Regions from separate parts of the Ewingella sp. S1.OA.A_B6 genome, predicted to be linked through region 2. Evidence: predicted binding sites of a transcription regulator. Region 2 holds the regulator's gene; each other region holds the start of a gene.

What was found. Region 2 encodes PhoB, which activates phosphate uptake and scavenging genes when phosphate is short. Its sites were predicted from a motif close to CTGTCATAAAACTGNCNNAT; they were not measured.
Region 1: pstS (phosphate ABC transporter substrate-binding protein PstS) is a predicted target of PhoB. The motif match lies at 7,882-7,901, and genes of this name have one in related genera.
Region 3: ACMV8I_RS15105 (heavy metal response regulator transcription factor) is a predicted target of PhoB. The motif match lies at 1,748-1,767, and genes of this name have one in related genera.

The regions. Positions count from the first base shown of each region.
Region 1 covers NZ_JBLJFK010000011.1:89,291-99,528, forward strand. Annotated here, with positions in the region: gene ACMV8I_RS17335 (4'-phosphopantetheinyl transferase family protein) at 1-194, shown strand, start outside; gene ACMV8I_RS17340 (NADPH-dependent FMN reductase) at 293-865, shown strand; gene ACMV8I_RS17345 (NCS2 family permease) at 931-2,268, opposite strand; gene yieH (6-phosphogluconate phosphatase) at 2,442-3,107, shown strand; gene phoU (phosphate signaling complex protein PhoU) at 3,166-3,897, opposite strand; gene pstB (phosphate ABC transporter ATP-binding protein PstB) at 3,908-4,675, opposite strand; gene pstA (phosphate ABC transporter permease PstA) at 4,783-5,670, opposite strand; gene pstC (phosphate ABC transporter permease PstC) at 5,671-6,627, opposite strand; gene pstS (phosphate ABC transporter substrate-binding protein PstS) at 6,722-7,762, opposite strand; partial or broken gene rluF (23S rRNA pseudouridine(2604) synthase RluF) at 7,958-8,683, opposite strand; gene glmS (glutamine--fructose-6-phosphate transaminase (isomerizing)) at 8,794-10,238, opposite strand, start outside.
Region 2 covers NZ_JBLJFK010000002.1:248,923-259,160, forward strand. Annotated here, with positions in the region: gene ACMV8I_RS09390 (cobalamin-independent methionine synthase II family protein) at 1-247, opposite strand, end outside; gene phoR (phosphate regulon sensor histidine kinase PhoR) at 491-1,816, opposite strand; gene phoB (phosphate response regulator transcription factor PhoB) at 1,981-2,670, opposite strand; gene sbcD (exonuclease subunit SbcD) at 2,911-4,149, shown strand; gene sbcC (exonuclease subunit SbcC) at 4,146-7,394, shown strand; gene qhpR (AraC-like transcriptional regulator QhpR) at 7,356-8,435, opposite strand; gene ACMV8I_RS09420 (phosphotransferase enzyme family protein) at 8,645-9,655, opposite strand; gene ACMV8I_RS09425 (hypothetical protein) at 9,693-9,902, shown strand; gene ACMV8I_RS09430 (aspartate aminotransferase family protein) at 9,908-10,238, shown strand, end outside.
Region 3 covers NZ_JBLJFK010000008.1:43,026-53,263, forward strand. Annotated here, with positions in the region: gene ACMV8I_RS15100 (heavy metal sensor histidine kinase) at 1-1,012, opposite strand, end outside; gene ACMV8I_RS15105 (heavy metal response regulator transcription factor) at 1,009-1,680, opposite strand; gene ACMV8I_RS15110 (hypothetical protein) at 1,874-2,488, shown strand; gene ACMV8I_RS15115 (cytochrome b/b6 domain-containing protein) at 2,636-3,289, shown strand; gene ACMV8I_RS15120 (molybdopterin-dependent oxidoreductase) at 3,282-4,046, shown strand; gene ompX (outer membrane protein OmpX) at 4,184-4,714, opposite strand; gene rhtA (threonine/homoserine exporter RhtA) at 5,115-6,110, shown strand; gene ACMV8I_RS15135 (fasciclin domain-containing protein) at 6,296-6,856, shown strand; gene ACMV8I_RS15140 (RNA polymerase sigma factor) at 6,984-7,502, shown strand; gene ACMV8I_RS15145 (anti-sigma factor) at 7,499-8,185, shown strand; gene tam (trans-aconitate 2-methyltransferase) at 8,419-9,201, shown strand; gene dps (DNA starvation/stationary phase protection protein Dps) at 9,781-10,238, shown strand, end outside.

The DNA of each region.
Region 1 (10,238 bases), on a different contig from region 2:
CCGAAGCGCAGGTGATGAGTGATATCGATGGTTCCCTGACTTGGGCATGCGCGCATACTCCCACTATCATGCGGCTGCTGTGCTGGCGCTATGACCCGAACAACGGTTTCACTCGCACACAAACATTGTCACCGCAACAGCAGCCTGATTCGCCTCATTTTATGAGATTCACCAGTCTGCCTCCGGCGAAATAACCTTTCTGCCAGTGTGCCCTGAACTATTCCGTTCATCCCACTCCGGGCCAGATTAATACAAACCTCATTTCAGTACTCATCCATCACAGGAGTAGCCAATGTCAACTAAACCACTCAAGTTTGTCACACTGCTAGGGAGCCTGCGTAAAGGCTCTTACAACGCGATGATCGCGCGTACCCTGCCTAAACTTGCCCCCGAAGGCGTGAGCATTGAAGCCCTGCCATCGATTGGAAGCCTGCCGTTATACGATGCGGATATTCAACAGGAAGAGGGTTTCCCGGCTGATATCGAAGCAATTGCTGAACAAATACGCCAGGCCGATGGCGTGATTATCGTCACCCCGGAATATAACTACTCAGTCCCTGGTGGTCTGAAAAATGCCATCGACTGGATATCTCGCTTGCCTGGTCAGCCATTGGCGGGCAAACCAGTGCTAATCCAGACCAGTTCAATGGGACCCATTGGCGGCGCGCGCTGTCAATATCATCTGCGCCAAATTTTGGTATTTCTCGATGCAATGGTCATGAACCGTCCTGAATTTATGGGCGGCGTGATTCAGAACAAAGTAGATGAGCAGACTGGAGAAGTCATCGAACAGGGCACGCTCGACTTCCTGAGCGGTCAACTGACCGCGTTCGCTGACTATACCCGCCGAGTGGCACTCAAATAACGCCACCGCACAGATAAAAAAAACCGCAGATTTTGCGGTTTTTTTTAGGCCATCAGTCGAAGAAATTAGTGGCTATCGACAAACGCAATTTTCAGCACGAACAACAGCGCAACCACCACCACACAAGGGCTGATTTCTCTCCAGCGACCGGTACCGAGTTTCATCACCACGTAGGAGATAAAGCCCAGCGCGATACCTTCGGTGATCGAGAAGCTAAACGGCATCATCACAGCAGTGACGAACGCAGGAACAGCTTCGGTTAGATCATCCCAGGTTACACGGGCCAGGCTTGAGGTCATCAGTACCCCGACGTAGATCAGCGCACCGGCAGCTGCGTATGCGGGCACCATACCGGCCAGCGGGGAGATGAAGATCACCAGCAGGAACAGAATGCCGGTCACCACCGCAGTGAGTCCGGTGCGGCCACCGACGGAAACACCGGAAGAGCTCTCGATATAGGCCGTTACCGAGGAAGTACCGACAAACGCACCGGCAACTGATGCGATACTGTCAACGTACAACGCCTGTTTCATCTGCGGGAACTTGCCGTGGGCATCCGTCAGCCCGGCTTTGTCGGTCACGCCGATCAGCGTACCGGAGGAGTCAAACAGGTTGACCAGCATGAAGGAGAAAATCACGCCCGCCAGACCAATATTTAACGCCCCTTTAATATCAACCTGTCCAACGACTGACATCACACTTGGCGGCATCGAGAAAGTGCCGTTGTAATGCACGTCACCTATCGCCAGCCCGATCACCGTGGTCACCACGATAGACACCAGGACCGCAGCGTGAATGTTACGCGACGCCAGTACGGCAATGATGAAGAAGCCCAGCGCGCCGAGCAGAACATTATGCGACGTTAAATTACCAATAGTGACGATGGTGTCAGGGTTCGCCACAATGATGCCGGCATTTTTCAACCCCATCATGCCGATAAACAGACCGATACCGGCGGTGATCCCAATCCTCAGGCTTGCCGGGATGTTAGCTATCATCCAGTAGCGGATGCGGAAAATTGTCAGTAAAAGGAAACCGATTGCGCCCCAGAAAATAGCACCCATACCGATTTGCCATGAAATACCCATCGCACCCACCACCACAAACGCGAAGAAGGCATTCAGGCCCATCGCCGGTGCCAGTGCGACCGGCAGATTAGCAATCAGTCCCATCAGGATGCTGCCAAAGGCGGCAATCAGGCAGGTAGTCACAAAAACGGCCGACTTATCCATGCCCGCTACCCCAAGGATCTGCGGATTCACGAACACGATGTAGACCATAGTCAGGAACGTGGTCAGCCCGGCGATAGTTTCAGTGCGAACGGTAGTGCCGTGTTGCGTCAGTTTAAATAGACGCTCGAACAGGCCCTGTCCGCTGGAGACATTGCTGTGTGGTTGGTTCATTAGTGAGTTCCGAAAAAGGGAAATAACGGTCGAAGGCTATCCTATACCAAAAAGTACACTTTTTGACGTGGGTCACGCTCTTTTTTATGGCAATTAAAGCCCATGTTTTGATCGTCGTGGGGTAAAGTTGAGGTGAGCTGGCCCAATTTACTCAATCTCACTACGGAGGAACTATGCCCCGGATCGAATGTGTCCTTTTTGACTGCGACGGTACTCTGGTCGACAGCGAATTGCTGTGTTGTGAAGCCTATGTAGAAATGTTCGCACACTTCGGCGTCACGGTCTCTTTTGATGAGATGTACAAAACCTATAAGGGCGTCAAACTTTACGAGATCATCGCCATTATCAATAAAGAACACGGGCTGGAAGTCGCCAAAGAGGAGATGGAGGTCGTGTTCCGTCAGCATGTCGCACGACTCTTCGACAGCAAATTAGAACCGATACACGGTGCACACGAACTGCTGGAACAAATCACTATCCCGATGTGCGTAGTCTCCAATGGCCCCGTAAGCAAAATGCAGCAGTCGCTCGGGAAAACCGGTCTGCTGCACTTTATGGGTAATAACCTATTCAGTGGCTACGATTTGCAGCGCTGGAAGCCAGACCCGGCGGTACTGTATAAAGCAGCAGAAGTGATGCAGGTTAATATCGATCGCTGCATTCTGGTAGAGGATTCCGCCGCAGGCGCACAGGCGGGTATCGCCGCCGGGATCCCGGTGTTTTACTACTGCGCGGATCCGCATAATCAGTCGATTGACCATCCGTTAGTCACCGTGTTCTATGATATGCAGGAACTGCCCGAACTGTGGCGTGAGAAGGGTTACCAGATCACCCGATAAGCGCAAAAGCAAAAGGCCTCATCCGAGGCCTTTTGCTTTTTTAACGCGAACAAAAAATTTACTCTTTTTTGCCGGTTTTATTTTCAGTCAGTAATTTGTCCAGCGCATCGCCGCCGACGTGGCGGAAATCCTGGCCTTTGACGAAATAGAAGATAAATTCACAAATATTTTGGCAACGGTCACCGATGCGCTCAATCGAACGCGCGCAGAACAGCGCGGTAAGCACGCTTGGGATGGTACGCGGATCTTCCATCATGTAGGTCATCAACTGACGCACGATGCCTTCATATTCCTGATCAACTTTCTTATCTTCACGGTAAATACGCACCGCTTCGTCGAGATCCATGCGCGCAAAGGCATCAAGCACGTCATGCAACATCTGCACGGTGTGGCGCCCCAGAGACTCAAGGCTGACCAGCAGAGGCTGATGCAAATGCGAGAATTTTTCCAGCGCCGTGCGGCAGATTTTGTCCGCTACATCGCCGATGCGTTCCAGCTCAGAAATGGTTTTGATGATCGCCATAACTAAACGTAAATCACTGGCGGTGGGCTGACGCTTGGCAATAATACGCACACAGGCTTCGTCAATCGCCACTTCCATCATGTTCACTTTGTCATCGCCTTTGATGACCTGCTGTGCCAGCTCAGGGTCCTGATTGTGCATCGCGGTGATCGCATCAGTCAGTTGCTGTTCCACCAGCCCACCCATCGCCAAAACCTGGGTCCGGATGTGCTCAAGCTCTGCATTGAACTGGCCGGAAATATGTTTGTTTAAGTTCAGGTTATCCATTTTTCTTACCTCAACCGTAGCGGCCAGTGATGTAATCTTCCGTCTGCTTACGGGCAGGAGAAGTAAAGAGGGAGTCGGTATCGCTGTATTCGATCAGTTCGCCCAAATACATAAACGCCGTACGATCAGAACAACGCGCCGCCTGCTGCATGTTGTGGGTAACAATAACCACGGTGTAGTCAGACTTCAGCTCGGTGATCAACTCTTCAATACGGCCGGTAGAAATCGGGTCCAGCGCCGAGCAAGGTTCGTCAAGCAGCAGCACTTCTGGGCGGATAGCAATACCGCGCGCAATACACAGACGCTGTTGTTGACCACCAGACAGGCTGTAGCCACTCTGGTGCAATTTATCTTTGGACTCATTCCACAGTGCCGCTTTGGTCAACGCCCACTGTACTCGCTCATCCATGTCGGTACGTGACAGCTTCTCGAACAAACGCACGCCGAACGCAATGTTGTCGTAAATCGACATAGGGAAAGGCGTGGGTTTCTGAAACACCATGCCGACCTTAGCGCGCAGCAGCGCGATGTCCTGCTTATCGACCAGAATATTATCGCCATCAAGCAAGATCTCGCCTTCAGCACGCTGATCGGGATAAAGCTGATACATTTTGTTTAGCGTGCGCAGCAGCGTCGATTTACCGCAGCCCGACGGGCCGATAAAAGCCGTGACTTCGTTTTTTGCGATATCCAGGGAAATATTTTTCAGCGCGTGGAATTTGCCGTAATAAAAGTTCAGGTCGCGAACCTGGATTTTGCTGTTGGATGCGTCAGTCATTCAATACATCTCTCTTTTATCTTTCGCGCGCCGCAGCTGCGGCGCCGGGTAACGGTGATGGCGGCCAAAGCCACCTTCAATTAATGTTTACTGTTTTCAGTCAGGATTTACTGTTTCTTCTGGGCGAAAATCACACGCGCCAAAATATTCAGCACCAGTACACAGGCGGTGATAAGCAGTACACCCGCCCACGCCAGCTGCTGCCACTCACCGAACGGACTCATTGCAAATTTGAAGATGGTCACAGGCAGGTTGGCAATCGGCTGCATCATGTCGGTGCTCCAGAACTGGTTGGAGAGCGACGTAAACAGCAGCGGTGCGGTTTCACCGGCAATGCGGGCAATCGCCAGCAGGATGCCCGTCATGATGCCGGAAACCGACGCTTTCAGCGTAATCGCCGAAATCATCTTCCACTTCGGCGTTCCCAGTGCGTACGCCGCTTCGCGCAGGCTGTCAGGCACCAATTTGAGCATGTTTTCCGTAGTACGGATAACAATAGGAATTTGCAGCAGCGCCAGCGCCAGCACACCGGCCCAACCGGAGAAGTGCCCCATTTTCGCCACCATAATGGTGTAAACAAACAGGCCAACAACAATCGACGGTGCGGAAAGCAGAATGTCATTGATGAAGCGGACCGCTTCGGCAAACCAGGATTTACGGCCATATTCTGCCAGATACACACCCGCCAGAACGCCGAGCGGAGTACCAATCACCGTAGACCATAAAATCAATAAACCGCTGCCCGCAATAGCGTTCGCCAACCCGCCGCCTGCGGTATTCGGTGGCGGTGTGTTTTCGGTAAAAAGCGCCAGCGACATGCCATCGACGCCTTTCACTACCGTGGTAAACAGGATCCATACCAGCCAGAACAAGCCAAAAGCCATGGTTGCCATCGACAGTAGCAGCGCCAGACGGTTTTTCTGACGGCGCCAGGCCTGACGTTTGCGGCGAGACTCTAAAAGAGCCTGGTTACTTTGCATTTCCATCGTCGTCATTTAGCGGCCCTCTTTCTTAGCAAGACGAAGGATCATCACTTTGGACAGGGCCAATACGATAAAGGTGATCACAAACAGGATAAGCCCCAGCTCCATCAGCGCAGCGGTATGAAGACCGGCTTCGGCTTCAGCGAATTCGTTGGCCAGCGCCGAAGTAATACTGTTGCCCGGCATATAGAGTGAGGCGCTGTCGAGCTGGTAGGTGTTACCGATGATAAAGGTCACCGCCATGGTTTCACCCAGTGCGCGACCAAGACCCAGCATAATGCCACCGATGACGCCATTTTTGGTGAACGGTAACACGATTCGCCAGATAACTTCCCACGTCGTACAACCGATGCCGTAAGCCGACTCTTTCATCATCACCGGCGTCTGCTCAAACACGTCACGCATGACGGAAGCAATATACGGGATGATCATGATGGCAAGGATCACGCCAGCAGCCAGAATACCGATACCAAAACCCGGACCGGCAAACAGCGCGCCGACAATCGGGATACCGGACAGCACATCACCGACTGGGGTCTGGAAATAGGTAGCAAACAGCGGGGCAAAAACGAACAGACCCCACATGCCATAAACGATGCTGGGAATAGCCGCCAACAGTTCAATGGCAATACCCAACGGGCGACGCAGCCAGTTTGGCGCCAGTTCAGTCAGGAACAGTGCGATACCAAAGCTGACAGGTACTGCAATCAGCAAGGCGATAATCGAGGTGACGACCGTACCGTAAATAGGCACCAGCGCACCGAATTGCTCGTTCGGGGCGTCCCAGGTTTTGCTCCACAGAAAAGAAAAACCAAATTTTTCAATGCTGGGTAACGAAGCAATAAACAGCGAGACGATAATACCGCCCAGTAGCAATAGCACAATCAGCGCAGCCAGCTTAACCACTGCGCCGAAAATGATGTCACCGTTTTTACTTGGTGCTTTGATAGACGGCTTGTATTCAGCCATACCACTCTCTTTTAATTCAGATTTAATTCCCTCTCCGGGTGGAGAGGGAATGAAGCAGAAGACTTGTACTCTATATCAGACGGGAGGTCAGATCCTAGTAGAGTGCTTTGCCATTACTGTCTTTAATGTTGGTTTTCCAGGCTGCACGAATTTGTTCAACCACGGACTCAGGCAGTGCTGCGTAATCCAGATCGGTCGTCAGCTTGTTGCCATTTTTGTAAGCCCAGTCGAAGAACTTCAGCACTTCAGTGCCTTTCGCTGCATCTTGCTGGTTTTTGTAAATCAGGATGAAGGTGGTGGAGCTGATTGGCCACGCGTTATCACCTTTCTGATTGGTCAGGTCCTGAGCGAAGGTTCTTTTCCAGTCAGCGCCTTTAGCCGCTGCGCTGAAGGATGCTTCAGTCGGGGCAATCGCTTTACCATCTGCATCAACCAGTTTGGTGTAAGCCAGGCTGTTTTGTTTAGCGTAAGCATATTCGACATAACCAATTGAACCAGGCAGACGCTGTACAAATGCTGCAACGCCGTCATTACCTTTACCGCCCAGACCCGTTGGCCAGTTAACGGTTGAACCAGCACCGATTTTTTCTTTCCACTCAGGACTGACTTTAGCCAGGTAGCTGGTGAACACGAAAGAGGTGCCTGAACCATCAGCACGGCGCACAACCGCAATGTTGGTATCTGGCAGTTTCACGCCGGGGTTCAATTTAGCAATCGCCGCATCGTTCCACTTTTTAATTTTGCCGAGGTAGATATCACCCAACGTTGCGCCATCCAGCGTCAGCTGACCGGATTTGATACCCGGCAGATTTACAGCCAGTACCACGCCACCGATCACAGTAGGGAACTGGAACAGGCCGTTTTTATTCAGGTCTTCTTCTTTCATTGGCGCATCAGATGCACCGAAGTCGACCGTTTTTGCGATGATCTGTTTTACGCCACCGGAAGAACCGATGCCCTGGTAGTTCACCTGGTTGCCGGTCGACTTCTGGTAAGCATCAGCCCATTTGGCATAGACAGGAGCAGGGAAAGTACCGCCAGCGCCAGTCAAATTACTAGCAGCGAAAGCAGACATTGCTGTGAGGGAGAAAGTCGCTGCCACAATACCGGCGACGGTGTTACGCATCAATTTCATGTTCCACTCCTAGTGGTTTCTTATTTGTTCGAGCAAAGATATTCGACCCAGGTCGAGATTTATAAAGTGTTTGGCACAGGAGGAAAATAGGACAGTTAGGTGACAGTGAAATGTACTTTATATGACAGTTTTATGACAAACGTCACAATTCAGGCAGGGCGGGCTTATTTATCTACACTATTTTGCCGGCTATTATTCGGACACAGAATTTTCAATGCGTTTAAATAACTCAAGCAGTTCTTGAGCGTTCAAATCCCGCGATTCTCCCGGCGGCAATCCTTCCAGACTGATGTTCATGATGCGTATGCGTTCAAGCCGGGTCACTTCATAGCCAAAATGCTTAGACATGCGGCGTATTTGACGATTAAGCCCCTGCACCAGCGTAATACGAAACACAAAGTCCGATTCTTTCTCCACTTTGCATGCTTTGGTCACCGTACCTAACATTGGCACACCCGCACCCAGACCGATAATAAATTCGTCAGTCACCGGCTTGTTAACCGTGACCACGTACTCTTTTTCGTGATCGTTGCCGGCACGCAGGATTTTGTTGACCAAATCGCCGTGATTAGTCAGTAAAATCAGCCCCTGCGAGTCTTTATCTAAACGTCCGATAGGGAAAATGCGTTTGCTGTGGTTAATCAGCCCACTGATGTTATCCCGCTCTCCCTCTTCCATCGTCGTAATAATACCAACAGGCTTATTGAGTGCCATTAACACCAGGCCTTCTTCATCACGCGGCCCAATAAGCTGTCCATTCACTTTCACCGCATCTCCGGCAAATACCTGATCGCCAAATCCAGCCTGTTTGTCGTTAATGAAAACCGTTCCCTGCTCAACGTAACGATCGGCATCACGACGGGAACAGATGCCGCTATCGCTAATGTATTTATTAATTCGAATGGATGAATTGGTCAGCATTCAGCAGAGCACCTTCGTAAAAGGCGGACTATACCTTATCCACTGGCAGCGCAGAAAAAATAAAGCGCCCACGGAGGGCGCTTAGAGGCTTTGTGATACCGCTGAGAGTTTTACTCTACCGTCACAGACTTCGCCAGGTTACGCGGCTGATCGACGTCGGTGCCCTTAATCAGCGCCACATAGTAGGACAACAGCTGCAATGGAACGGTGTAGAAAATCGGTGCGACAATTTCTTCGACATGCGGCAGCTGAATGATCTTCATGCCTTCGCTGTCGGTGAAACCGGCGTTCTGATCGGCAAAGACATACAGCAGGCCGCCACGAGCGCGCACTTCTTCGATATTCGACTTCAGCTTTTCCAGCAGTTCGTTGTTTGGCGCAATCACGATCACCGGCATATCAGCATCGATCAATGCCAGCGGGCCGTGTTTCAGCTCGCCGGCCGCATAGGCTTCTGCATGAATATAGGAAATCTCTTTCAGCTTCAGCGCGCCTTCCATCGCGATCGGGTATTGATCACCGCGACCGAGGAACAATGCATGATGCTTGTCAGAGAAACCTTCAGCCAGAGATTCGATGGTCTTATCCAGCGACAGCATCTGCTCAATACGCGCAGGCAAAGCCTGAAGTGCATGAACGATGTCGTGCTCGACCTGCGGCGCCATGCCTTTCAGACGGCCCATACGTGCCACCAGCATCAGCAGAACGGTCAATTGCGTGGTGAACGCTTTAGTCGACGCCACACCGATTTCGGTGCCCGCTTTGGTCATCAATGCCATATCGGATTCACGTACCAGAGAAGAGCCAGCAACGTTACATACCGCCAGAGAACCAAGATATCCCAGTTCTTTAGACAGGCGCAGCGCTGCCAGTGTGTCTGCGGTTTCGCCAGACTGCGACAACGTGATGATCAAACTGCCGGGGCGAACAGCGGATTTGCGATAGCGAAATTCAGAGGCGATTTCCACATCACACGGCATACCGGCCAGAGACTCAAACCAGTAGCGCGCTACCATGCCAGAGTTGTAAGACGTACCGCAGGCGATGATCTGGATGTGCTGAACGCGCGACAAAATATCGTCAGCCTTTTCGCCCAGCTCACTCAGGTTCACTTCACCGTGGCTGAAACGTCCTTCCAGGGTATTTTTGATCGCCAAAGGCTGTTCGTAGATTTCTTTCTGCATATAGTGACGGTATTCGCCTTTATCACCGGCGTCATACTGCACTTTGGATTCAATTTCTTCGCGTTCAACTGCATGACCATTTTTGTCATACACGCTGACTGAACGACGTTTCACTTCCGCCACATCGCCTTCTTCCAGAAACAGGAAACGACGGGTGACAGGCAAGAGTGCCAGTTGGTCGGAAGCAATGAAGTTTTCACCTACGCCACGGCCAATCACCAGCGGGCTACCAGAACGCGCAGCAACCAGAACACTGGGGTCACGGCTGTCCATCACCACGGCACCGTAGGCGCCACGCAGTTGCGGGATGACGCGCTGAACCACTTCCAGCAGCGTGCCGCCCTGAAGTTGTTCCCAATGCACCAGATGCG
Region 2 (10,238 bases):
CGCCGTCCAGCCCCTCGAAGAAATCGAAATGCCACCAGGCACGGCGAAACTCGCCGTCAGTCACGACGTGCAAACCGGCTGCCCTTTGCAGCTCAACTACCCGACGAATCTCGGTATCTTCTACCGCCCGCAGCTGGACGGCATTAATTTCACCGGTCTCAAATTGCTTGCGCGCTTGTTTAAGGGCCGCCGGGCGTAAAAAACTGCCAACGACGTCAGCACGGAACGGAGGGGTTATACGTTGCATGAAAATCTCCTGAAATAGGCACCCCGCCGCTGGCGAAGAGCATATGATTTACAAAGTGAATAATTACCCAAAGTCACATAAAGCCATCCAGATGGCTAAACTTCTTTGAGGCCATCCTGTCATGCAAAGGTTTCACCGACAAACGAGGAATTTTCATGGGACGTGAAGGAAATTCATGACGGAGATGTGATTCGTACGAGCGAAAGATAGCAAGCTGCTCTGCTCGGACAGCAGCTTGCCAGGTTAATCCGGGTGCTTTACCCGACTTTCGCGAATTTGGCCAATCGGAACAATCAGCCGCTGCGGCAGAGTGAACATAAAGCGGGTGCCGGTGCCCACTTCACTGATGATACCCAGCTTGGCGCTGTGATGGCTGAGCGCATGTTTGACGATCGCCAGCCCCAGGCCGCTGCCACCGGTCTGGCGCGAACGGGCCTTGTCTACGCGATAAAAACGCTCAGTCAGACGCGGCAAATGTTGCGGTGCGATGCCAGGTCCGTTATCACTGACCTGAAACTGCGCGCCCAGAGGCGTCTGCTGCCAACTGATTTCAATCCGCGTGCCCGTTGGCGTATGGTTAACTGAGTTATAGACCAGATTCGACACCGCACTACGCAGTTGATCTTCATTGCCAAACACCTGCAACTTGTCATTGACGCGAAATACAATCTCATGGCGCCCGCTGCTTAGCGTCTGCACTTCCCGCTCAAGCATGCCCAGCATCAGCGGCATATCAACCCGCTCATTAAGATCGATGTTAGTCGCGGCCTCAATACGTGACAACGTCAGCAGTTGCTTCACCAGCCCGTCCATGCGGCGGGTCTGTTCCTGCATGGTATCCAGCGCTTTGGTGCGGAAAGGCTCTTCAAGTTTGGCGTCTTCCATCATCTCGAGATAGCCCTGCAACACCGTCAACGGCGTGCGCAGTTCATGGCTAACGTTGGCGAAGAAGTTACGTCGGGCGCCTTCGAGCTGACGCATCTGGGTCACATCGCGCGCTACCATCAGCAACTGTCCTTCAGAATAGGGCATGACGCGAAATTCAACGTAGTGATCATTATTGAGCTGCAGATTCAGTGCACGGTCAAATTCGCGGGCCTGCACCCAGGCGCGGAATTCAGGATAACGCAGCAGGTTGAAAATATGCTGACCGTTATCTTCCGGCCAGCGAAAGCCGAGCAGCTCCTGCGCCAGACCATTACACCAGAAAATATTGCCCTCTTCGGTTGCCAATACGACCGCATCAGGCAGGGATTCTGCACCACTGCGAAAACGCTTAATCAGTTGCCCAAGTTCGCGCCGCCGACGCCGGTTGCGCATTTGCATCTGGTTGAGGCCATAAAACAGCGGCTCCCAGCTCCAGCGTCCATTGGGCGGGGTAATGCTGCGATCGAGCCAAAGCCAGTGAGAGAGTTTAAGCTGGTTATAGTAATTCCAACCCAGCGCCGCCAAAACCGATGCAAAAAGCAGCCATCCGAAATGGCCGAAGAATATACCGATGATCAATGCTGGCAAGCAGAACAGAAACAGTTCACCGGCCAGTCGATTCCAGGACAGACGTTCTAACACACAGATTCTCCGCTATAACTAAGTCAAACCAGTATGCTAGATACCCCAAATAATTCGAGTTGCAGAAAGGAGGCAAATAAAGAAATCCCGATGAGCTTACTTAAGTAAGTGATTCGGGTGACTGAGCGCAGCCAACGCATCTGCAACTTGAAGTATGACGGGTATCAGTAGCGCGTTGAGAAACGGTAACCGGTTCCGCGCACGGTTTGAATCATCCGGTCGTGCCCGCTGCTTTCCAACGCTTTGCGCAGCCGACGAATATGGACGTCCACCGTGCGGTCTTCTACATACACGTTAGTGCCCCAAACGTTATTGAGCAACTGTTCGCGGCTGTAAACGCGTTCTGAATGCGTCATAAAAAAGTGCAGTAATTTAAATTCTGTTGGCCCCATGTCGAGCGCCTGTTCGTTAGCCATCACGCGGTGTGAGGACGGGTCAAGGATCAGGCCCTGCATGTCGATGACGTCTTCCACTGCCATCGGAGAAATGCGGCGCATCACGGCTTTAATGCGCGCGACCAGCTCTTTCGGTGAGAAGGGTTTGGTTATGTAATCGTCAGCACCCACTTCCAGCCCACGCACCCGGTCTTCTTCTTCGCCGCGCGCCGTTAACATCATGACAGGAATTTCACGCGTTAAAGCTTCGCGCTTGAGATGCTTGATAAATTGAATGCCGGAACCGCCCGGTAGCATCCAGTCGAGCAAGATAAGCTCGGGAAAAGGTTCAATCAACCGGGCGATCGCCGAGTCGAAATCTTCCGCTTCAATGGCCTGATAGCCATTCTGTTCCAGTACGAAGCAGACCATTTCACGGATCGGAGCTTCATCTTCAACCACTAATATACGTCTAGCCATCGTAGATCCTGCCAATAGGTTAGCGATCAATTGTTTGATTGCGGAGGCATTATGCGTCAGTTTTGTGACGTTTTTATGACTAAAAAGCATGAAATAACCCCGGCAACCGAACTAAGTGTAGTTAAGCCGTCATTATTACGTCATGTCACTGAAATGTGCCTGATTTAACGGGGACACTCGCACCCGCTGGCGTTTATACTTTGCGGCAATACGTCCGGCACACTTCACCACGGGAGTTTCATGCGCCTGATCCATACCTCAGACTGGCACCTTGGTCAGTATTTTTTCACTAAAAGCCGCGCCGCCGAGCATCAGGAATTTTTACGCTGGCTGACGGAACAGGTGGAAAATCATCAGGTTGACGCGGTGATTGTCGCCGGAGACATTTTCGATACCGGTTCGCCACCGAGTTATGCCCGTGAATTATATAACCGCTTTGTGGTGGAGTTACAGCGTACCGGCTGTCAGCTGATTGTGCTGGCCGGAAATCACGACTCCGTCGCCACACTCAATGAATCACGCGAACTGCTCTCCTGCCTCAACACACGGGTCATTGCCACCGTAGGCGAGGATTTATCGCAGCAAATTTTAGTGCTGAATCAGCGCGACGGTACGCCCGGCGCAGTGCTGTGCGCCATTCCATTTTTGCGCCCGCGTGACCTCATCGCCAGTCAGGCCGGGCAGTCCGGCAGCGATAAACAGCTGGCCTTACAGGAAGCCATTGCCGCGCACTACGATGCACTGTATCAGGCTGCGCTGGCCGAGCGTAAACGCCTCGGCGTGCCGGTGCCGATCATCGCTACCGGCCATCTAACTACCGTCGGTGTCAGCACCTCAGATTCAGTACGTGACATCTATATCGGCACGCTCGACGCCTTCCCCGCGCAGGCTTTTCCGCCGGTTGATTACGTGGCGCTGGGTCATATTCACCGCGCCCAGTGCGTGGCAAAAACCGAACACATCCGTTACAGCGGCTCACCGATTGCACTGAGCTTTGACGAACTGAGCAAAGTAAAAAGCGTCTACTTACTTGATTTCGATGGCGCAACGCTCAATTCCGTCGACACTCTGGAAATTCCGCAATTTCAGCCGATGAAGATGATTAAGGGGCCGCTGGCTGACATCGAACAGCAGTTAAAACAGTTTGCCGGTGCCGATACCGGCAAGCCGGTATGGCTCGATATTGAAGTCGCCACTCAGGATTATCTCAGTGACATTCAAAGACGCATTCAGGCACTGACCGCGGAACTTCCGGTGGAAGTGGTGCTGCTGCGACGCAGCAAAGAGCAGCGGATTAACAGCATCGAACAGCAGGAAAAAGAAACCCTCAGCGAACTGAGCGTCAGCGAAGTGTTTGAACGACGCCTGGCACAGGAAACCGATCCCGACGAACACCGTCAGGCGCGGATGCGCACGCTGTTCGCGCAGGTTGTTGAGCAGGTCACCAGCGAGCAATCGGTTGGGGAGAGCACACCATGAAAATCCTCAGCCTGCGGTTGAAAAACCTGAATTCGCTGGAAGGTGAATGGAAAATCGACTTCACCGCCGAACCCTTTGCCAGCAACGGCTTATTCGCCATTACCGGCCCGACCGGCGCGGGTAAAACTACGCTGCTCGACGCCATCTGCCTGGCGCTTTATCACCAGACGCCGCGCCTGAATGTTTCGCCGACGCAAAACGAGCTCATGACCCGCCACACAGCAGAATCGCTGGCCGAGGTAGAGTTCGAAGTCAAAGGCATTGGCTACCGCGCTTTCTGGAGTCAGCGCCGCGCCAAAAATTCGCCAGAGGGCAACTTGCAGGCGCCAAAAGTGGAGCTGGCATTATTAGCCGACGGCAAAATTTTGGCTGACAAAGTGCGCGACAAGCTCGACGCTATCGCCCAACTGACCGGACTGGACTTTGGCCGTTTCACCAAATCAATGATGCTGTCGCAGGGACAGTTTGCCGCTTTCCTCAATGCCGATGCCAACGACCGCGCCGAACTGCTGGAGGAACTGACCGGCACTGAGATCTACGGCCATCTGTCAGAACAGATATTCGAGCAACATAAGCAAGCGAAGAATCAGCTCGACGGTTTACACCAGCGCATGGCCGGTATTGAATTGCTGAGCCAAGAACAACGTCAGACGCGGGAAGCCGAGCTGAGCGGACTGAATGCGCAGGAAATCAGTCTCAGCCAACAGGCACAACAACGCCAGCGGGACCTCAATTGGCTGCAACAATGGCAGCAGATACAACAAAAACATCTGCACTCTCAGCAGCAACTGGCAGCGGCAGAACAGGAAACGGCTCAGGCCGCGCCGCTACTGCAACAGCTGGCACGCAGCGAACCGGCTGAAAAGCTGCGTCCGCGACTCCTCGAACGCCAGCGCTGCCAAAAAGAAACGCAGGATCTTCAGCAACTGATTTCGCAACTGATTCAACAGCAGGAACAACAGCTTGCGCAGATGACGCCGCTGAACCGGACACTGGAACAGGCGCAGACCATCCGCCAGAAACAGGCCGAAGAGCAGCGTCAACAGGAAACGTTAATTGAAGAGAAAGTGCGTCCGCTGGATAACGACATCGCCCAGTGGCGTAAAACGCAGGCGGACACGCAGCAAGCGCTGAATGACGTTCAGAAACAGGTCAAAGAGCAAAGCATCGCGCTCGAACAGCTGACCACTGAACGTGAGCAACTGGACCAGCAAAGCCGTCAGCATCAGAGCATGCGCACCACGTTGACCGATGCGCTCACCGCGCAGCAGCAGCGCCAGACTGAACTGGAAAAACGCCATCCGCTGGCAGCCTTGCAGAAACGGCAATCCGAACTGGCGCAGCTCCGGCCGGTGCGCCAGCAGCTGTATTCCCTCGGGCAACTCTTTCCTCCGCTGAACCGCCGCTTAGTGCAGCAAAATGCCGATTTCGCGCAGATCCAGACGCAGGTAATGGAAGAAGAACAACTGCTGGGCGCGATCCGTCTGCAATGCCAGAAACAACTCGAACATTTGAATGACGTGAAAGCGCGGCTAAAAAGTGAAGAGTTGATCCTCAGCCTGACGGCTGAGCGGGCAAATTTGCAAAGCGGCAAACCCTGCCCACTTTGCGGCTCGACCTCACACCCAGCAATTGAAAGTTATCAGGACGTGAAACCGTCAGAAACCGCGCAGCGTGCCGAGAAAATGCAGCTCGAATTCGATACAGCAAAAACCCGCGGCATCGAACTGGCCGCGAAGATAAAAAGTATGAAAGAGCAGCAAATACGCCTGCAAACCCAGCTGAAACAAGATCAACAGCAACTGGATTCACACCTCGAAAACTGGCAGCAACTCAGCACCCCGCTGAACCTGACGTTCGGGTTACAGGACACCGATACCGTTCAGCAATGGCTGGTGGAACGCGATCGCGAAGAACAGCAATATCAGGATTTGCTTAGCCAGCACGAACAGCTGTCGCGCGCGCTACAACATGCCAAAGATACTCTGAACGACGCACTCAACCAGCAGCAAAAGACACAACAACAGACCGCATTGCTGACAGAGCGCTTTACATTGACTCAACAAAATCAGACGAAATTTCAGGAACAGCTTGAACGTCTGCAAAAACAATTTACAGACGGCGAGAAAACGCTGGCGGAACGGCGTGCGAAGCGCAGGGAACTGTTCGGCGATCGCCAAATTGCACAGGTTCGCGAGCAGTTGCATCAGCAGCAGCTGGCGGCCGAGAAAGCGATCACAGAAGCGGCGGAATTGCTGCGTAAAGCGCAGGAACAACGCGATAAGTTGGCCGGTCAGCTTGCCAGTACGCAACAACATCAGCATCAGGCCACGGTGCGATCACAACAGGCGGAAAGCGACTGGCAACGGGCGCTGGGCAACAGCGACTTCGCCGACGAAGAGGCGGTAAAACAGGCGTTACTGGACGATGCACTGCGTCAGCAACTGCAGCAACGCAAAGAACGGCTGCAACAACAACTGGCGCAGGCACAGGCGCTGCTGAGCGATGCGAAAGATCAGTTAGAAAAACATCGCCTGGCGCGCCCTGCTCATCTCAGTGAAACCGAAAGCGATCTTGCTCAACTCATCGCCGAACAGGATGCGCTGGCGCAACGGCTAAAAGGGTTACAGCAGCGTCTGGGCGAAGTGAATAATCAGTTGAAGTTCGACCAAGAGCGTCACAGCGGACAACAGGCGCTGATCGCCCAGATTGCGCAGGCACAGCTTACCGGCGATGACTGGGGCTATCTTAACCAGATGATTGGCTCCAGCGACGGTGCGAAGTTCCGCAAATTTGCGCAGGGCCTGACGCTGGATCATCTGGTCTATTTAGCCAACAAACAGCTGGAAAAGCTGCATGGTCGCTATCTGTTACAGCGCAAAACCAGCGATGCACTGGAGTTACAGGTGGTGGATACCTGGCAGGCCGACGCGGTGCGCGACACCCGTACGCTGTCAGGCGGCGAAAGTTTCCTGGTCAGTCTGGCGCTGGCGCTGGCGTTGTCCGATCTGGTCAGCGATAAGACCCGCATCGATTCTCTGTTCCTCGACGAAGGTTTTGGCACTCTTGATGCCGATACGCTCGACACCGCGCTCGATGCCCTCGACAGTCTGAATGCTTCAGGGAAAACCATCGGTGTCATCAGCCACGTCGAAGCGATGAAAGACCGCATTCCGGTGCAGATCAAAGTCACTAAAGTTAACGGCTTAGGCGTCAGCCGCCTGAGCAGTGAATTTAAAGTCTGATAGTTTCCCAGCCAAACCTGTCTGTCGCCATTGACGCGGGCTGACCCCGAACCAGCGGCGGAAAGCCCGCGAAAAAGCGCTGACTTCGGAATACCCCAGCAGCAGCGCCATTTCAGAAATCGGCAGTTGCTGCTGTTGCAGGTAATGAGTAGCCAGTTCGCAGCGGACGTTATCCACCAGTTGAGTGAAAGTCAGGTTTTGTTCACGCAGGCGGCGCTGTAACGAACTCGGTGACATGCCCATTTTATCGGCTACGTCATCCAGCGCCGGTTCCCCACGCAACAACGCCTGCCGCACCCGCGAACGGGCGCTGTCTACTACTGACTGCTGCGCGGGTGCATCAGCATTCAGGCGGCGGATAGCGTCCTGCATCACCAGTAACAGAGTCTGGTCACGTTCGGGCATAGTGCGCTGTAAATCACGCTTGGGGATCAGCAGCGAGTTGTAAGGCTGGTCAAAGTAGACCGGTGCATCAAAGACTTTGCAGTGCTCGTGCCACTGTTGCGGGCGCGGATGTTCAAAATGCACTTCGCGCGGTGCCCAGCTTTTGCCCAGTCCGTGACGTAATAAGTTAAGGATCATGCCCAACGTCAGTTCGGCGTCCTGGCGCTTGCACAAAATGCTGCCGTGACGGACCTGATAGTCAAAGCGGTAATGATCGCCTTTGTCGACCAGACGGGTCAGCGTGTTGTGTTGATGAAAAGGAAAGGCATTCACGACATTCTGAATCGCCGCCTCTACCGTGGTTGAACACAGGCCAATATAACCAATCAGGCCCAATGACTGCGGTTTAAACTGCTTGCCGTAGTGCAAACCGAAATTATCACAGCCCGACTGCACGGCAGCTTCCTCCAGCACCTGACAGTAATTAGTCAGCCCGAGGCTTAGCGTCGGCTGTTGTAACAATTCAGGATTGATGCGGCAGATGCCGAGCACGCGGTCGACATCTGCCCCCTTGGAAAGAATGAATTCGCTCAACCCTGAGGCGGCGGCGGCCAGGACACCGCGGTTAGAGGTATCGTGCTGATCGAGCGCACCCATCGCCCGTCTCAGGCCCGGTTGAAGCCCAATGGGCGACTGAAGTAAAGGTTCAGTGTGCATTATCTCTCACTCCATCACGCAAACAGGTGAAAGGTTTTTGCAAGTTTCATACCAGCGTTTGAAAAATGATAAACCGAATAATGACAGCCAATTAGCGCGGCACACAAACTTACGACAGCCCCTGACGCACGAAATACGTGCAATCTGCCTCAGGCCAGCACCAGCCCGACGCGCACCATCGCCAGATAATCGCGGCACAAACGCAGACTTTCGGCTTCCCAGTTATCCCCCAGACTTTGCGCCATTTCGGTAGTGGCATGTGAGCCACGCCAGGCCAGTAGCTGAATACGTCGCTGGACGATCATCGTCGGGATCACGGCCAGATCGGCATCGCTCAGCGGACAGATTGTCTGGTAGCCGCGCAACCAGTGCTCAACCCACTCTGCCGCACGGGGATGATGCTCAACGAAGCTGATTGCCGCCGCCGCGTCGTGCATATACCAGCCCATCCCGCAGTCATCAAAATCGATCACCCGCGTTTCGCCTTCATGCAGCAATAAATTAGTCAGACGTAAATCAGCATGGATCAGGCCATAACGCCGATCGCTTTTGCCGTAGTCATGCAACACGCGGCGGATCTGCGCCAGCGTCTCCTCTATCAGCGGGAAGTCCCGCTCACTGATGCCCGGTGCGTCCTGCCAGCGGCCCCAGTGACCTTGCGAACCCACCATACTGTCATGATCCCAGACAATGCGGCGAAAGTTGGCAGGCGGTACCCAGCGCTGACTGTGCTGATGCAAACGGGCAGTGACTTCTCCCAGTTGCGCGAAAGCGCGCGGGTCAACGTCGGTAGTCGGCATGTTGCCGTCAATCCAGCGGAACATCACTATGTTGCGATTTTCAGTGGTGCTGACGGGCAGCGTCTGCACGTAACGGCCATCAATCCCCGTCAGCGGTTCGGGCACCACGATGCCGGTATCGCGCAGCGCATCAAGCCACGCCAACTCGCTCTCGATCTCATCACGCTGATGGTAATCCCCGCGATGGATCCGTAACGCAAAGCGCAGGCCATCGTTGCCACGCACCATAAATGTGGCGTTTTCAGAACGACATAACAACGAAAGCTGACCGTGAAAGGCAGCGGGATAGCGCTGTAATGCTTCACTGGCAAGCTTATTCAGGCTGGCTTGATCGAGGGTATCAGACTGTTTGGCATTCATGGGTTTCACTCCTGGCTCACTTCAATGAGCCTTCAGAATGAAAGCCGCCCACATTTACCGCTTGACCTGGCGGCAGCAAATATTGACAGCAGGACACGCTCTGGCTGGTGAACGTGAAAACTTGACCGCAGAGCACGGCGATCGCGGTGTTGGGGTCAAGTTTTGCCGCCGAACCGGGCGCATTATCGAAAAACGTTCAGCGCCGGACCGTCCGGTAATGAAGCCCTCACCGCCCGCCAGGAGATAATGACCATGTTGAAAACCAATGCTTTTGATGCTGCTACCAGCGGTAATATTCCGGCCGAAAGTCTGGTGATGATCGAACGTCGCCGCCGCCTGCTCGGTCCGGCCTATCAGTTATTTTATAAAAACCCGGTGCATCTGGTGCGTGGCGAAGGCGTCTGGGTCTACGACGCCGAAGGTCGCCGCTATCTCGACGTCTATAACAACGTGCCGTCAGTGGGACACTGCCACCCACACGTGCTGGAGGCATTGGTGCGTCAGGCTTCCACTATTAATACTCACACCCGCTACCTGCATGAAAATGTGCTGAACTTTGCCGAGAAGTTGCTCAGCACTATGC
Region 3 (10,238 bases), on a different contig from region 2:
CCGCCACGCGGGTGGTTTCTGCCGCCAGCGCCAGTGGAGTAATATTGAGTACTGAGCGGGCATGCGAGGCGCGGGCCAGAAACAGAATATTCTCGATCATGCGCGAGATGCGCTCCAGCTCCTCCATATTGTTAGCCAGCAAGGTTTCATACTCTTCGGTGCTGCGTGTCTGGTAGAGCGCCACCTGACAATGGCCCATTAATGCACCTACCGGCGTACGGATCTCATGCGCCAGATCGGCTGAAAATTGGGTCAGTCGCTCATAGCCTTCGGCCAGCCGGTCGAGCATCGCGTTGAAGGACAGGATCAACTGCTGCAACTCCTGCGGGGCATCTTCAGCACTCAGGCGTGTTGAAAGGCTGGTTGGATGAATCCCTGCGGCTTCCTGAGCCATTTTACGCAGAGGGAGCAGACCGCGACGGATCACGCCAAAGCCCAGCACGGCGATCAGAAGATACGCGAAGACCACTGCACCGATGATTTCCAGGCGAAAAGCCGCCAGCATCTGTGCCTCACCGGCCATGAAATGCGCCGCAGAGATAACCACAGTGCGTCCATCCTGCATGCGCACCGCTGCCGAGGTAAAGCGAACCGGCGTGCCGTCGCTTGCCGATAGATGATGGATGGAATTGAGCGACAGTTGATTGCCGTCGGCTACCGGTTCGACGTCAGGCAAAGGCAGCCGCGACGGATTGACATTAATAATCGGCGGCTGGTTTTCCAAACTGAATTGCAGGATATCCCGCTCATTGCCAAGCATATTCTCGAACAGCTCGGGGCTGCGGCTCAGCTGCGACAGTGGGAAATCGTTGGCCAGCAGATGGCGGAAATATTGCACTCTGCCGGTCACCTGGTAGTCAGCGCGACGGATCAGCTCTTTCTCCATCGAATAATAGAGATAAAAACCAACGGCGCTGACCACCAGGGCTGCGATCAGAGCAAACAGGAGCGTGGCGCGCAAGGTGAGCGACATGGCGCGTTTTGACGGCTTGACTGAGGCCGCGGCACTCATGAGCGCACTTCGCAAACGTAGCCGATACCGCGCACGGTATGGATCAGTTTGACATCAAACGTTCGGTCAATTTTGGCGCGCAGGCGTTTCACCGCCACGTCCACTACGTTGGTATCGCTGTCAAAATTCATATCCCATACCTGTGAAGCAATCATGGTACGGGATAACACTTCACTTTCACGACGCATCAGTAAATGCAGCAGCATGAATTCTTTATTGGTCAGCGCAATCACTTGCTCCTGGCGCGTTACCCGCCGGCGCAGCACATCCAGATGCAGGTCAGCCAACGAGAAAGTATCAGCCTCGCGTGCGGTCGGGCGGCGCAGTAACGTACGGATGCGCAGCACCAGTTCCGTGAACGAGAAAGGTTTGATCAGGTAGTCGTCAGCGCCCAGCTCCAGTCCGTGAATGCGGTCCTGTACTTCGTCACGCGCGGTAAGGAATAACACCGGCACGTCACTTTTTTTGCGCAGCACTTCCATCACCTGCCAGCCATCAAGTCCGGGTAGCATGACGTCGAGGATCACGGCGTCATAGCCCTCTTCCAGCGCCAGAAAAAGACCGTCAGCACCGTTACGCGCCAGATCCACACGATAACCCGCCTCGCCCAATCCTTTGTTCAGGTAGTCGCCGGTGCTGATGTCATCTTCAATAACCAGTATCCGCATGCGTTCATCATCCAATCATTCCATCCCCGAAGCTTAACAGTTTCGTATGTTATGTTTGATGACAATTTTGTCATCAAGTTGTCATCTCAAGGTTCCGGTTTATCGTCCATTCTTGATCTACACAAAGATCTGCACAAATCGCTTGGTGGCAACACCACAGCCTTGACTGACCTGCAAAATATGGAGAGTGACTATGATGAAATCAACGCACCTTGCTGGCTTACTGTTGAGTTCCCTGCTGATGTGTAGCGGTGCATTCGCCGCTGATAACGTGATCAAACCCACCCGCGGAACCATTGATTCAGTGAATGATTCCTCCGTACAGGTGACCACTCGTCAGGGGGAGAAGTTGGATGTCAAACTGACCGACCAGACCAAAATCAATAGCGTGACCAAAGGTCAAATTTCAGACATCAAAGCCGACAGCTTCATCGGTACTGCGGCAGTTCCTCAGGCCGACGGAACGCTGAAAGCGCTGGAAGTTCACGTCTTTGCCCCAAGCCTGCGCGGCAGCGGCGAAGGTTTCAATCCGTTTGAATCCGCTGACGGTAAAATCAATACCATGACCAACGGTACCGTCGGCAAGCTGGTTAACAGCAATGGCCGTACTCTGACAGTGAAATACCATGACGCCGAAAAAACCGTCGTGGTGCCAGATGACGTCCCGGTTGTTCTGCTGGCACCGGGTGACCGCAGCCTGCTGAAACCTGGCGTGAAAATCGTGCTGTTTGCAATGAAAGATGACAAAGGCCAGCTGGTTGCCCGTGGTATTGCGGCGGGTAAAGATGGCATAGCACCACCGATGTAAAGAGCATGCCGCCAGATCTCCTGTGTCTACATTTGACGGGCGGCGCTTCTTAGCAGTAAACACAACGGCAGCAGTAAAGCACAACGGCGCGGACCTCCCTCTTTCGCGCCGTTTTGTTTCTTCTTTTGACCACGCAGGAGAGACCTCGTGAGCCATCAATCCGCTTTGAAAAAGCCGCCACGTAAAAGAAAAATTCACCCGTGGCCGGTCCGCCTTTGTCACTGGATAAATCTGCTCACCATGATTGGCATGGTGATGAGCGGCTGGGGCATTTATAACGCCGATCCGCTGTTCAATTTCCTCAGCTTCCCTCAGAGCACCACGTTGGGCGGCTGGCTGGGCGGCAATATCGCCTGGCATCTGGCCGTGATGTGGTTGCTGGCGGCTAATGCACTGATCTATTTGTTATGGGGCCTGCTCAGCGGCCATTTTAAACGTCATTTTTTCCCGTTTACACCGAAATCTGTCTGGCACGACGTCGTTCAGGCGCTGACCTTAAAACTGCCGCACAAGCTCGGGGAATATAACGCTGTGCAGAAAGTGATGTATGTCGGCGTACTTCTACTCGGCGCACTGCTGGTACTTTCGGGGCTATCTATCTGGAAACCGGTGCAGTTTAGCGGCCTGGTGTGGCTGTTCGGCGGTTTCGACATCGCCCGCTATGTCCATTTCTTTGCCATGAGCGGCGTGATGCTGTTTGTGGTTGTTCACGTATTGATGGTGTTGCTGGTACCTAAAACCCTGGTTGCCATGATCACCGGCGGTAAAAAACAGGTCATCAAGGAGAGTGCTGATGAGTGAGAAAGCCAACCGGCCAAAAATCATCGTCGAGCCGGACCAGCGTAAGCAACTGGTGAATATTCAGCGAAGACTGTTGCTGCGTTCCGGCCTGACGCTGGGTGCCGTATCCATGCTGACCGGCTGTAATTTGCAGGATGGCGATCAAGTCGACAAAGTGCTGTGGGCCATGTCACGCTGGAATGACCGGGTGCAGGGATGGCTGTTTGGCGGGCAAAAACTGGCGCAAACTTACCGTGCAGATCAAATCACCACGCCGTTTCGCTTCAATGCTTATTATCCTGAATACAACGTGCCTGAGATCGATATTCCTAACTACCGGCTGGAAGTCTCCGGGCTGGTGCAGAAAAAATCGCCGTGGACGCTGGAGCAGTTGCAACGTTTGCCGCAAGAGAGCCAGATAACCCGGCTGATTTGTATCGAAGGCTGGAGTGCTATAGGCCAGTGGAGCGGCGTGCCGCTGAAGACTTTTCTGCAACATATCGGCGCTGATCTGACCGCCAAATACGTTGGATTCAAATGTGATGACCGCTATTACTCCAGCATCGATATGGCGACTGCGCTGCACCCACAAACCATTCTGGCGCTGGATTTCGGCGGAAAACCGCTGCCGCCCGACTTCGGCTACCCGCTGCGTTTACGCATGCCAACCAAGCTCGGCTTCAAAAATGCCAAGCATATCGGCGCCCTATTCGTTACCAACGAATATCCCGGTGGTTACTGGGAAGATCAGGGATATAACTGGTACAGCGGGATCTGACGCCACTTTTTATACCAAGGCTGGCCGAACACCCTGAATAGAAACCATAAAAAAATCGCCCCTAGAGGCGATTTTTAATTTCGAAACTTTTCTTTCCAAAAGAAAGGCAGCGTCAAAGCGCTACAGTTTTCGAATAATTAGAAGCGGTAACCCACGCCTGCGATCCAGGTGCCAACGTCAACGCTACGGATGCGAGACTGCTCGTAAGAGAAGTCCAGAGCAACGTTTTCGATTGGGTTAAACTGCATACCCGCGCCGTAAGAGAAGCCGTAATCGCTGGTGCCAGCTTTGTCACGCAGAACGGTAGAGCTGGTATCAGTGCTGCCCTGAGATTTACCGTAACCCACACCCACTACACCGTAGATGGAAGCCCAGTCGTTCAGACGGTAAGCTGGACCTGCAGTGATGCCGTAGTACTGTGCTTTGCCGTAACCGTTGTCAGCTTCAGAACGATCTTTCTCGAGGTAAGTGAAAGAACCGATCACACCCAGTGGGTTGCTGTCTTGCTCGAAACGATATTTCAGGTTGAAGCCGTTTGCTTTGTTAGCAACGCCTTGCATATCACCCTGCGCGTAACCACCGGTTACTGTGCTGGTGTCAGCGAATGCGCTGGAAGCGCCCAGTGCTACTACGCAAGCTAATGCGGAAAGACATGCGATTTTTTTCATAACAACCACCTCAAATGGAAAACAAAAGTAACTTCACCATCAAAATATAACAAAAAGCAGCGTGAAACTCTGCCTTGTATAAGGTGTCCAAAGCGCTAAATGGTGTAACAAGAAGTTTCCACTTAGCCCTATCCATTTGATTACATGTTATTTTTAAACTTTTACTGCATAAGCAAAACTTATTGAACTTTCTTCGCTTAGCAGATAATTCTTAATTTTTTGGGCGCTTTTTGACCAAAAATAAGCTATTTTTTGCAAAATCATTTTCTAAAAAAACTTTTTTATGGATTTTCCCGCTCTGTTTTTCACTCTACAGTAGATCATCGCGTGTACATCGTTTTTATATTTCACTGCAAACACAAGAATTCCCCGGACCGGGATCACATTTAAGGCGCAAAGGATGACCAAGTTAGACAAAAACGTATCAACAGGCGATTCGTCTATAGACAAGTACCCTGCGGATACAGAGCATTTCGGCACGCCTGCGCTACCCGTGTTACCAAAAACCGCCTCTCCGCTCATCGCCGTGTTGCTGTTGCTGATTGCTATGCTTTCCCTGCAGGGCGGTGCGTCGCTGGCAAAAACCCTGTTTCCGGTGGTCGGACCACAAGGCGTTACCGCATTACGTCTGGGGATTGGCTCCCTGCTCCTGCTGGCGTGGTTCCGTCCGTGGAGAATGAAAGTACGCGGCGGCAATCTGCGCGCACTGCTGATTTATGGGCTGGCACTCGGCAGCATGAACTACAGTTTCTATCTGGCAATCCAGACCGTGCCGCTGGGTATCGGTGTGGCCCTCGAATTCACCGGCCCGCTGGCGGTAGCCATGTTCTCATCACGTCGCCCAGTGGATTTCGTCTGGGTGATTCTGGCGGTGGCCGGGTTATGGTTCCTGCTGCCTCTCGGCCATGATACGGACAGCATCGATCCGAAAGGAGCCTGCCTGGCGCTGTTTGCTGGCGCCTGCTGGGCTATCTACATTCTGGCCGGTCAGCGCGCAGGCAGCAGCTATGGTCCCGGTACAGCGGCGATAGGCTCGCTAATTGGTGCAATGGTCTTCTTCCCCATTGGCGCAATTCAGGCACATAGTTCGATTTTCAGCCTGTCTATCCTGCCGCTCGGGCTGCTGATCGCTTTGTTGACCTCGGCGGTGCCTTACTCTCTGGAGATGATGGCCATGACTCGCTTGCCAGCGAAAACCTTCGGTACGCTGATGAGCATGGAACCTGCGATGGCGGCCATGTCAGGCATTATCTTCCTCGGCGAATACCTTAACGGGACCCAATGGCTGGCACTGGCGGCAATCATCGCAGCGTCTGCGGGCTCTACCCTGACGATTCAGCGAAAAATCAAACTTGAAACGGTAAAAGTGGCAGGCAACCGGCCATCCGGGAAGTAATTCTCTCTGTCAGACGGAAAACCACGCTACCTTGCGTGGTTTTTTATTGATTATAATCAATAAGTTAATAATAATTTAATTTTAATTCGAAAATATCTGCTTTTTCCTGCATCCAAAACCGCATGTTGAATCGTATGTACTGATGTGAGGCAAGACCTTACCCATTCAATAAAAAGGATCACATCATGAAAACGCTTATCCGTACCGCAATCTGTGCTTCAATTCTGTTCAGCAGCGCGTCAATGGCCGCAATGATGTCCGACACCACCATGGTCGGCGGAGCTGCAATGTTACCGTCCAAAAATATTGTCGAAAATGCGGTCAATTCCAAAGACCACACTACCCTGGTTGCCGCAGTGAAGGCCGCAGGTCTGGTCGATACCCTGCAGAGCAAAGGGCCGTTTACCGTCTTCGCTCCCACTGATGCTGCTTTCGGCAAGCTACCGGCAGGTACTGTGGCTAATCTGGTGAAACCTGAAAATAAAACTGCGCTGACTAACATCCTGACCTACCACGTGGTAGCAGGAAAATATGAGATGAAAGATCTGCAAAAGCTGATCAAACAGGGTGCCGGTAAAGCTGAGTTGAAAACCGTCAATGGCCAGGCACTGTGGCTGATTGGCAATGGCCCGCACAATATCCAGTTGAAAGATGCCAAAGGCGATGTTGCCAATATCAGCACCTATGATGTGCAACAGAAGAACGGTGTGATCGACGTCATCGACACAGTGCTGATGCCTAAATAAAACCGTCTATACTGGGAGCAGTGCCAACGCAGGCACTGCTCACTTTAGGTTTCAGGACTGGCGAATGCATGACAATCTGGTAGTGAAATCTGCGCCGGACGAGGCACAGGATGTTTTACGCGATTTGATGAGCTGCATGGCATGCGGCGACCGTCAGGCATTTGAAAAACTATACCGCCTGACGTCACCGCGCCTATTTGCCGTAGCGCTTCGAATGTTGCGACGTCATGCCTGGGCAGAAGAAGTGTTGCACGATAGCTTCATCACCGCCTGGAACCGGGCGAGCTCATATAATCCGTCGCTCAGTTCACCGATGACGTGGCTGACACACATTGTCCGTAACCGTTCGATTGACTGGATGCGCGGCAGTGACAATCAGCTGGCAGAACTCGACGAAAGTATGCAAGAGAGCCTGTCGGTTAACAGCGATGAACCACTGCGCCAGCTGCAACAAGATAATGATGCCAAAGTGCTGGCTGACTGTCTGGGGCATTTACCGGCAGAGCAGCGGCAAAGTTTGGTGCTGGCATATTATCAGGGGCTATCGCACGGCGAAGTCTCAGACCATTTACAACAACCTCTTGGCACGATCAAAAGTTGGATCCGTCGCGCCCTGGAGCACTTAAAGAGCTGCGTGGGCCTATGAAAAACAGACGGGAATACCATGCCGCTCTGTCCGCGGAATATGCGCTCGGAACCTTACGCGGCGCAGCCAGACGGCAGTTCGAGCAAAGCATGCAGAGTGATCCTGAGCTGCTGGCCGAGGTCGCCCGTTGGCAGGAAGCTTTTACCCAGCTTGACAACACTCTGACCCCGGTGACCCCACCCGCGTCGGTGTGGAAAAGAATTCAGTTACAGCTCGGCCCGGTACCTGAACGCCCTGAGGCCATGCCTGCGGCGAACACGCCGTGGCGCGGCTATCTCGGCTGGGCGCTGGCTGCCGGACTGGCGGCGCTGCTGCTGGTACCGCGTCTGCTGGTTCAGCCGACTGCCATTACCCCGGTCGCAATACTGGCGAACAATGGCACAGTGGATGATGCCGGACAGTGGGTGGTGAGTGTCGACCAGCGCAGCAGCACCCTGATGCTGACTCCGCTGCATACCCATGAAATCGCGAAGGATCACAGTCTTGAATTGTGGACAATCCCGGCAGGCGGCAAGCCGCGCTCGCTCGGGTTGTTAAGTGATGCGTCGCCAACGCAATTGACGCTGGCGGCAAGGATGCCTGACCCTGGTTCAACGCTGGCCATCAGCCTTGAACCGCAGGGTGGTTCCCCAACAGGACAACCGACCGGCGCTGTCTTGTACAGCGGCGCGATTGCACTTTAATCATTAACCTTTTGACGATCAATGTAATAGAATTTCACGACTTTTACCGGGGCAGTGTTGATAACCTGCTGCCCCGTTTTTTTGCCCTTGTGGCACCTCTTTCCCCTTGCTCATATCAATATCGCCTGAACACAAATTCGCCAGCAGCCTGAACTCAGTCTAGGATTTAGGAACATGGATCGCTGCACTCTGCGCGCAGGGATTTATCTCAGGTACTGCTGTAAGGACATGCAATGAAAGACTGGAATCCGGATCTTTATCGTCAGTTCGAAACCGAGCGCACACGTCCTGCGGCAGAGTTATTAGCTCGCGCAATGCACACGAATGCCAAATTTATCACCGATCTGGGCTGCGGCCCCGGTAACAGTACCGAGCTGCTGCATCACGCTTACCCGGATGCACTGCTCACGGGCATCGACTCTTCGCAAGCTATGCTGGAGCAGGCCCGTGACCGTCTGCCTTCCTGCCGCTTTGAGCTGGCGGACATCCGCGAGTGGCAACCACAGCAGCAGCAGGACATCATTTACGCCAACGCCTCGCTGCAGTGGGTAACCGGCCATCAACAACTGCTACCGCACCTGATGGGACAGCTGGCAACGGAGGGGATCCTCGCTATACAGATGCCGGATAACCTTGACCAGCCTTCGCACCAGTTGATGCATCGAGTCGCGGAGAGCGACATCTGGAAAGCACAGATTGGCAATATAGAGAATTCGCGCAAACCACTTTTGAGCGCCGGGCAGTACTACGACCTGCTGGCCAGTCATGGTGCACGGGTGGATATTTGGCGCACCACCTATTATCACGTCATGCCATCGGCTAAAGCGATTGTCGACTGGCTGAGCGCTACCGGTTTACGACCGTTTCTTGCACCGCTTGATGGTGACCAACAGGACGTTTTCCTCGCCCAATACCGGCAAGAGCTTGAGCAGGTTTACCTGCCACGCGCCGACCGTAGCGTGATGCTGGCCTTCCCTCGCCTGTTTATGATCGCCCGTAAAAACGCCCGTCATTAATATGACGGGATATAAATATTTAGACACTCAAAGAAATATCATGAATTATTAACCTCAGGTTATTACATTGAAAATGGCATTACACTCCCCGAACAGCAAGCATCTTGAAATAACAAAGTTTAAAAATAACGCTAAAAATATCTACTACTGAAAAATGTAATTTCCCATGAGAATATAAATCATTATTTTTAACAGTGAATACCAGGAAAAAGTGATAAATAAAAATACTTAAAAAACAATAAAATAACACGAAAATTCATCTCAAAGGTTGAAATCAACCACGATGAGATCCACTGTATTTAGTACACAGAATGACTGCCTAACTAACATCACTGGTGAATATGTTGAAACCCTATTTTAATGAGGGAACAATAGCCCTTCACAAACATTAAAGAGTTATTAGGTTTCATCTATCTCACCGATAGCCGAGAATTTCAGGCAGAGTGGGTAAAAGTTGCTATACTTATTCCAGTCTTGTTTACCTACAGATTGTTAATAAAAATGATCGAGTAATAGAGTGGCAACATATAATGACATAGGGTTGTGCACTCACCACTACTCACTGAAGAGGATATCAATATGAGCACCGCTAAACTGGTAAAAACGAAATCTTCTGAGCTTATCTATACCCGTAATGACGTAGAAGAAAGCGTCAAGCTCGATACCATTAAAGTTTTAAACCGCCTGGTAGCACAATATATTGATCTGTCGCTGATCACCAAGCAGGCCCACTGGAACATGCGTGGCGTGAACTTCATCGGTGTACATGAAATGCTGGACGGGTTCCGTACGGCGATCACCGATCATCAGGACACAATGGCAGAACGTATCGTACAGTTAGGTGGCATCGCGCTGGGTACTGTGCAGATCGTCAATGACCAGACCCCGCTGAAAAGCTACCCGACTAACATTCATACCGTGCAGGAACATCTGAAAGCGCTGGCTGAACGTTATGCCGTGACCGCCAACGAAACCCGTAAAGCGATCACTACAGTTGAAGATGAAGATACCGCAGACATCCTGACCGCTGCATCACG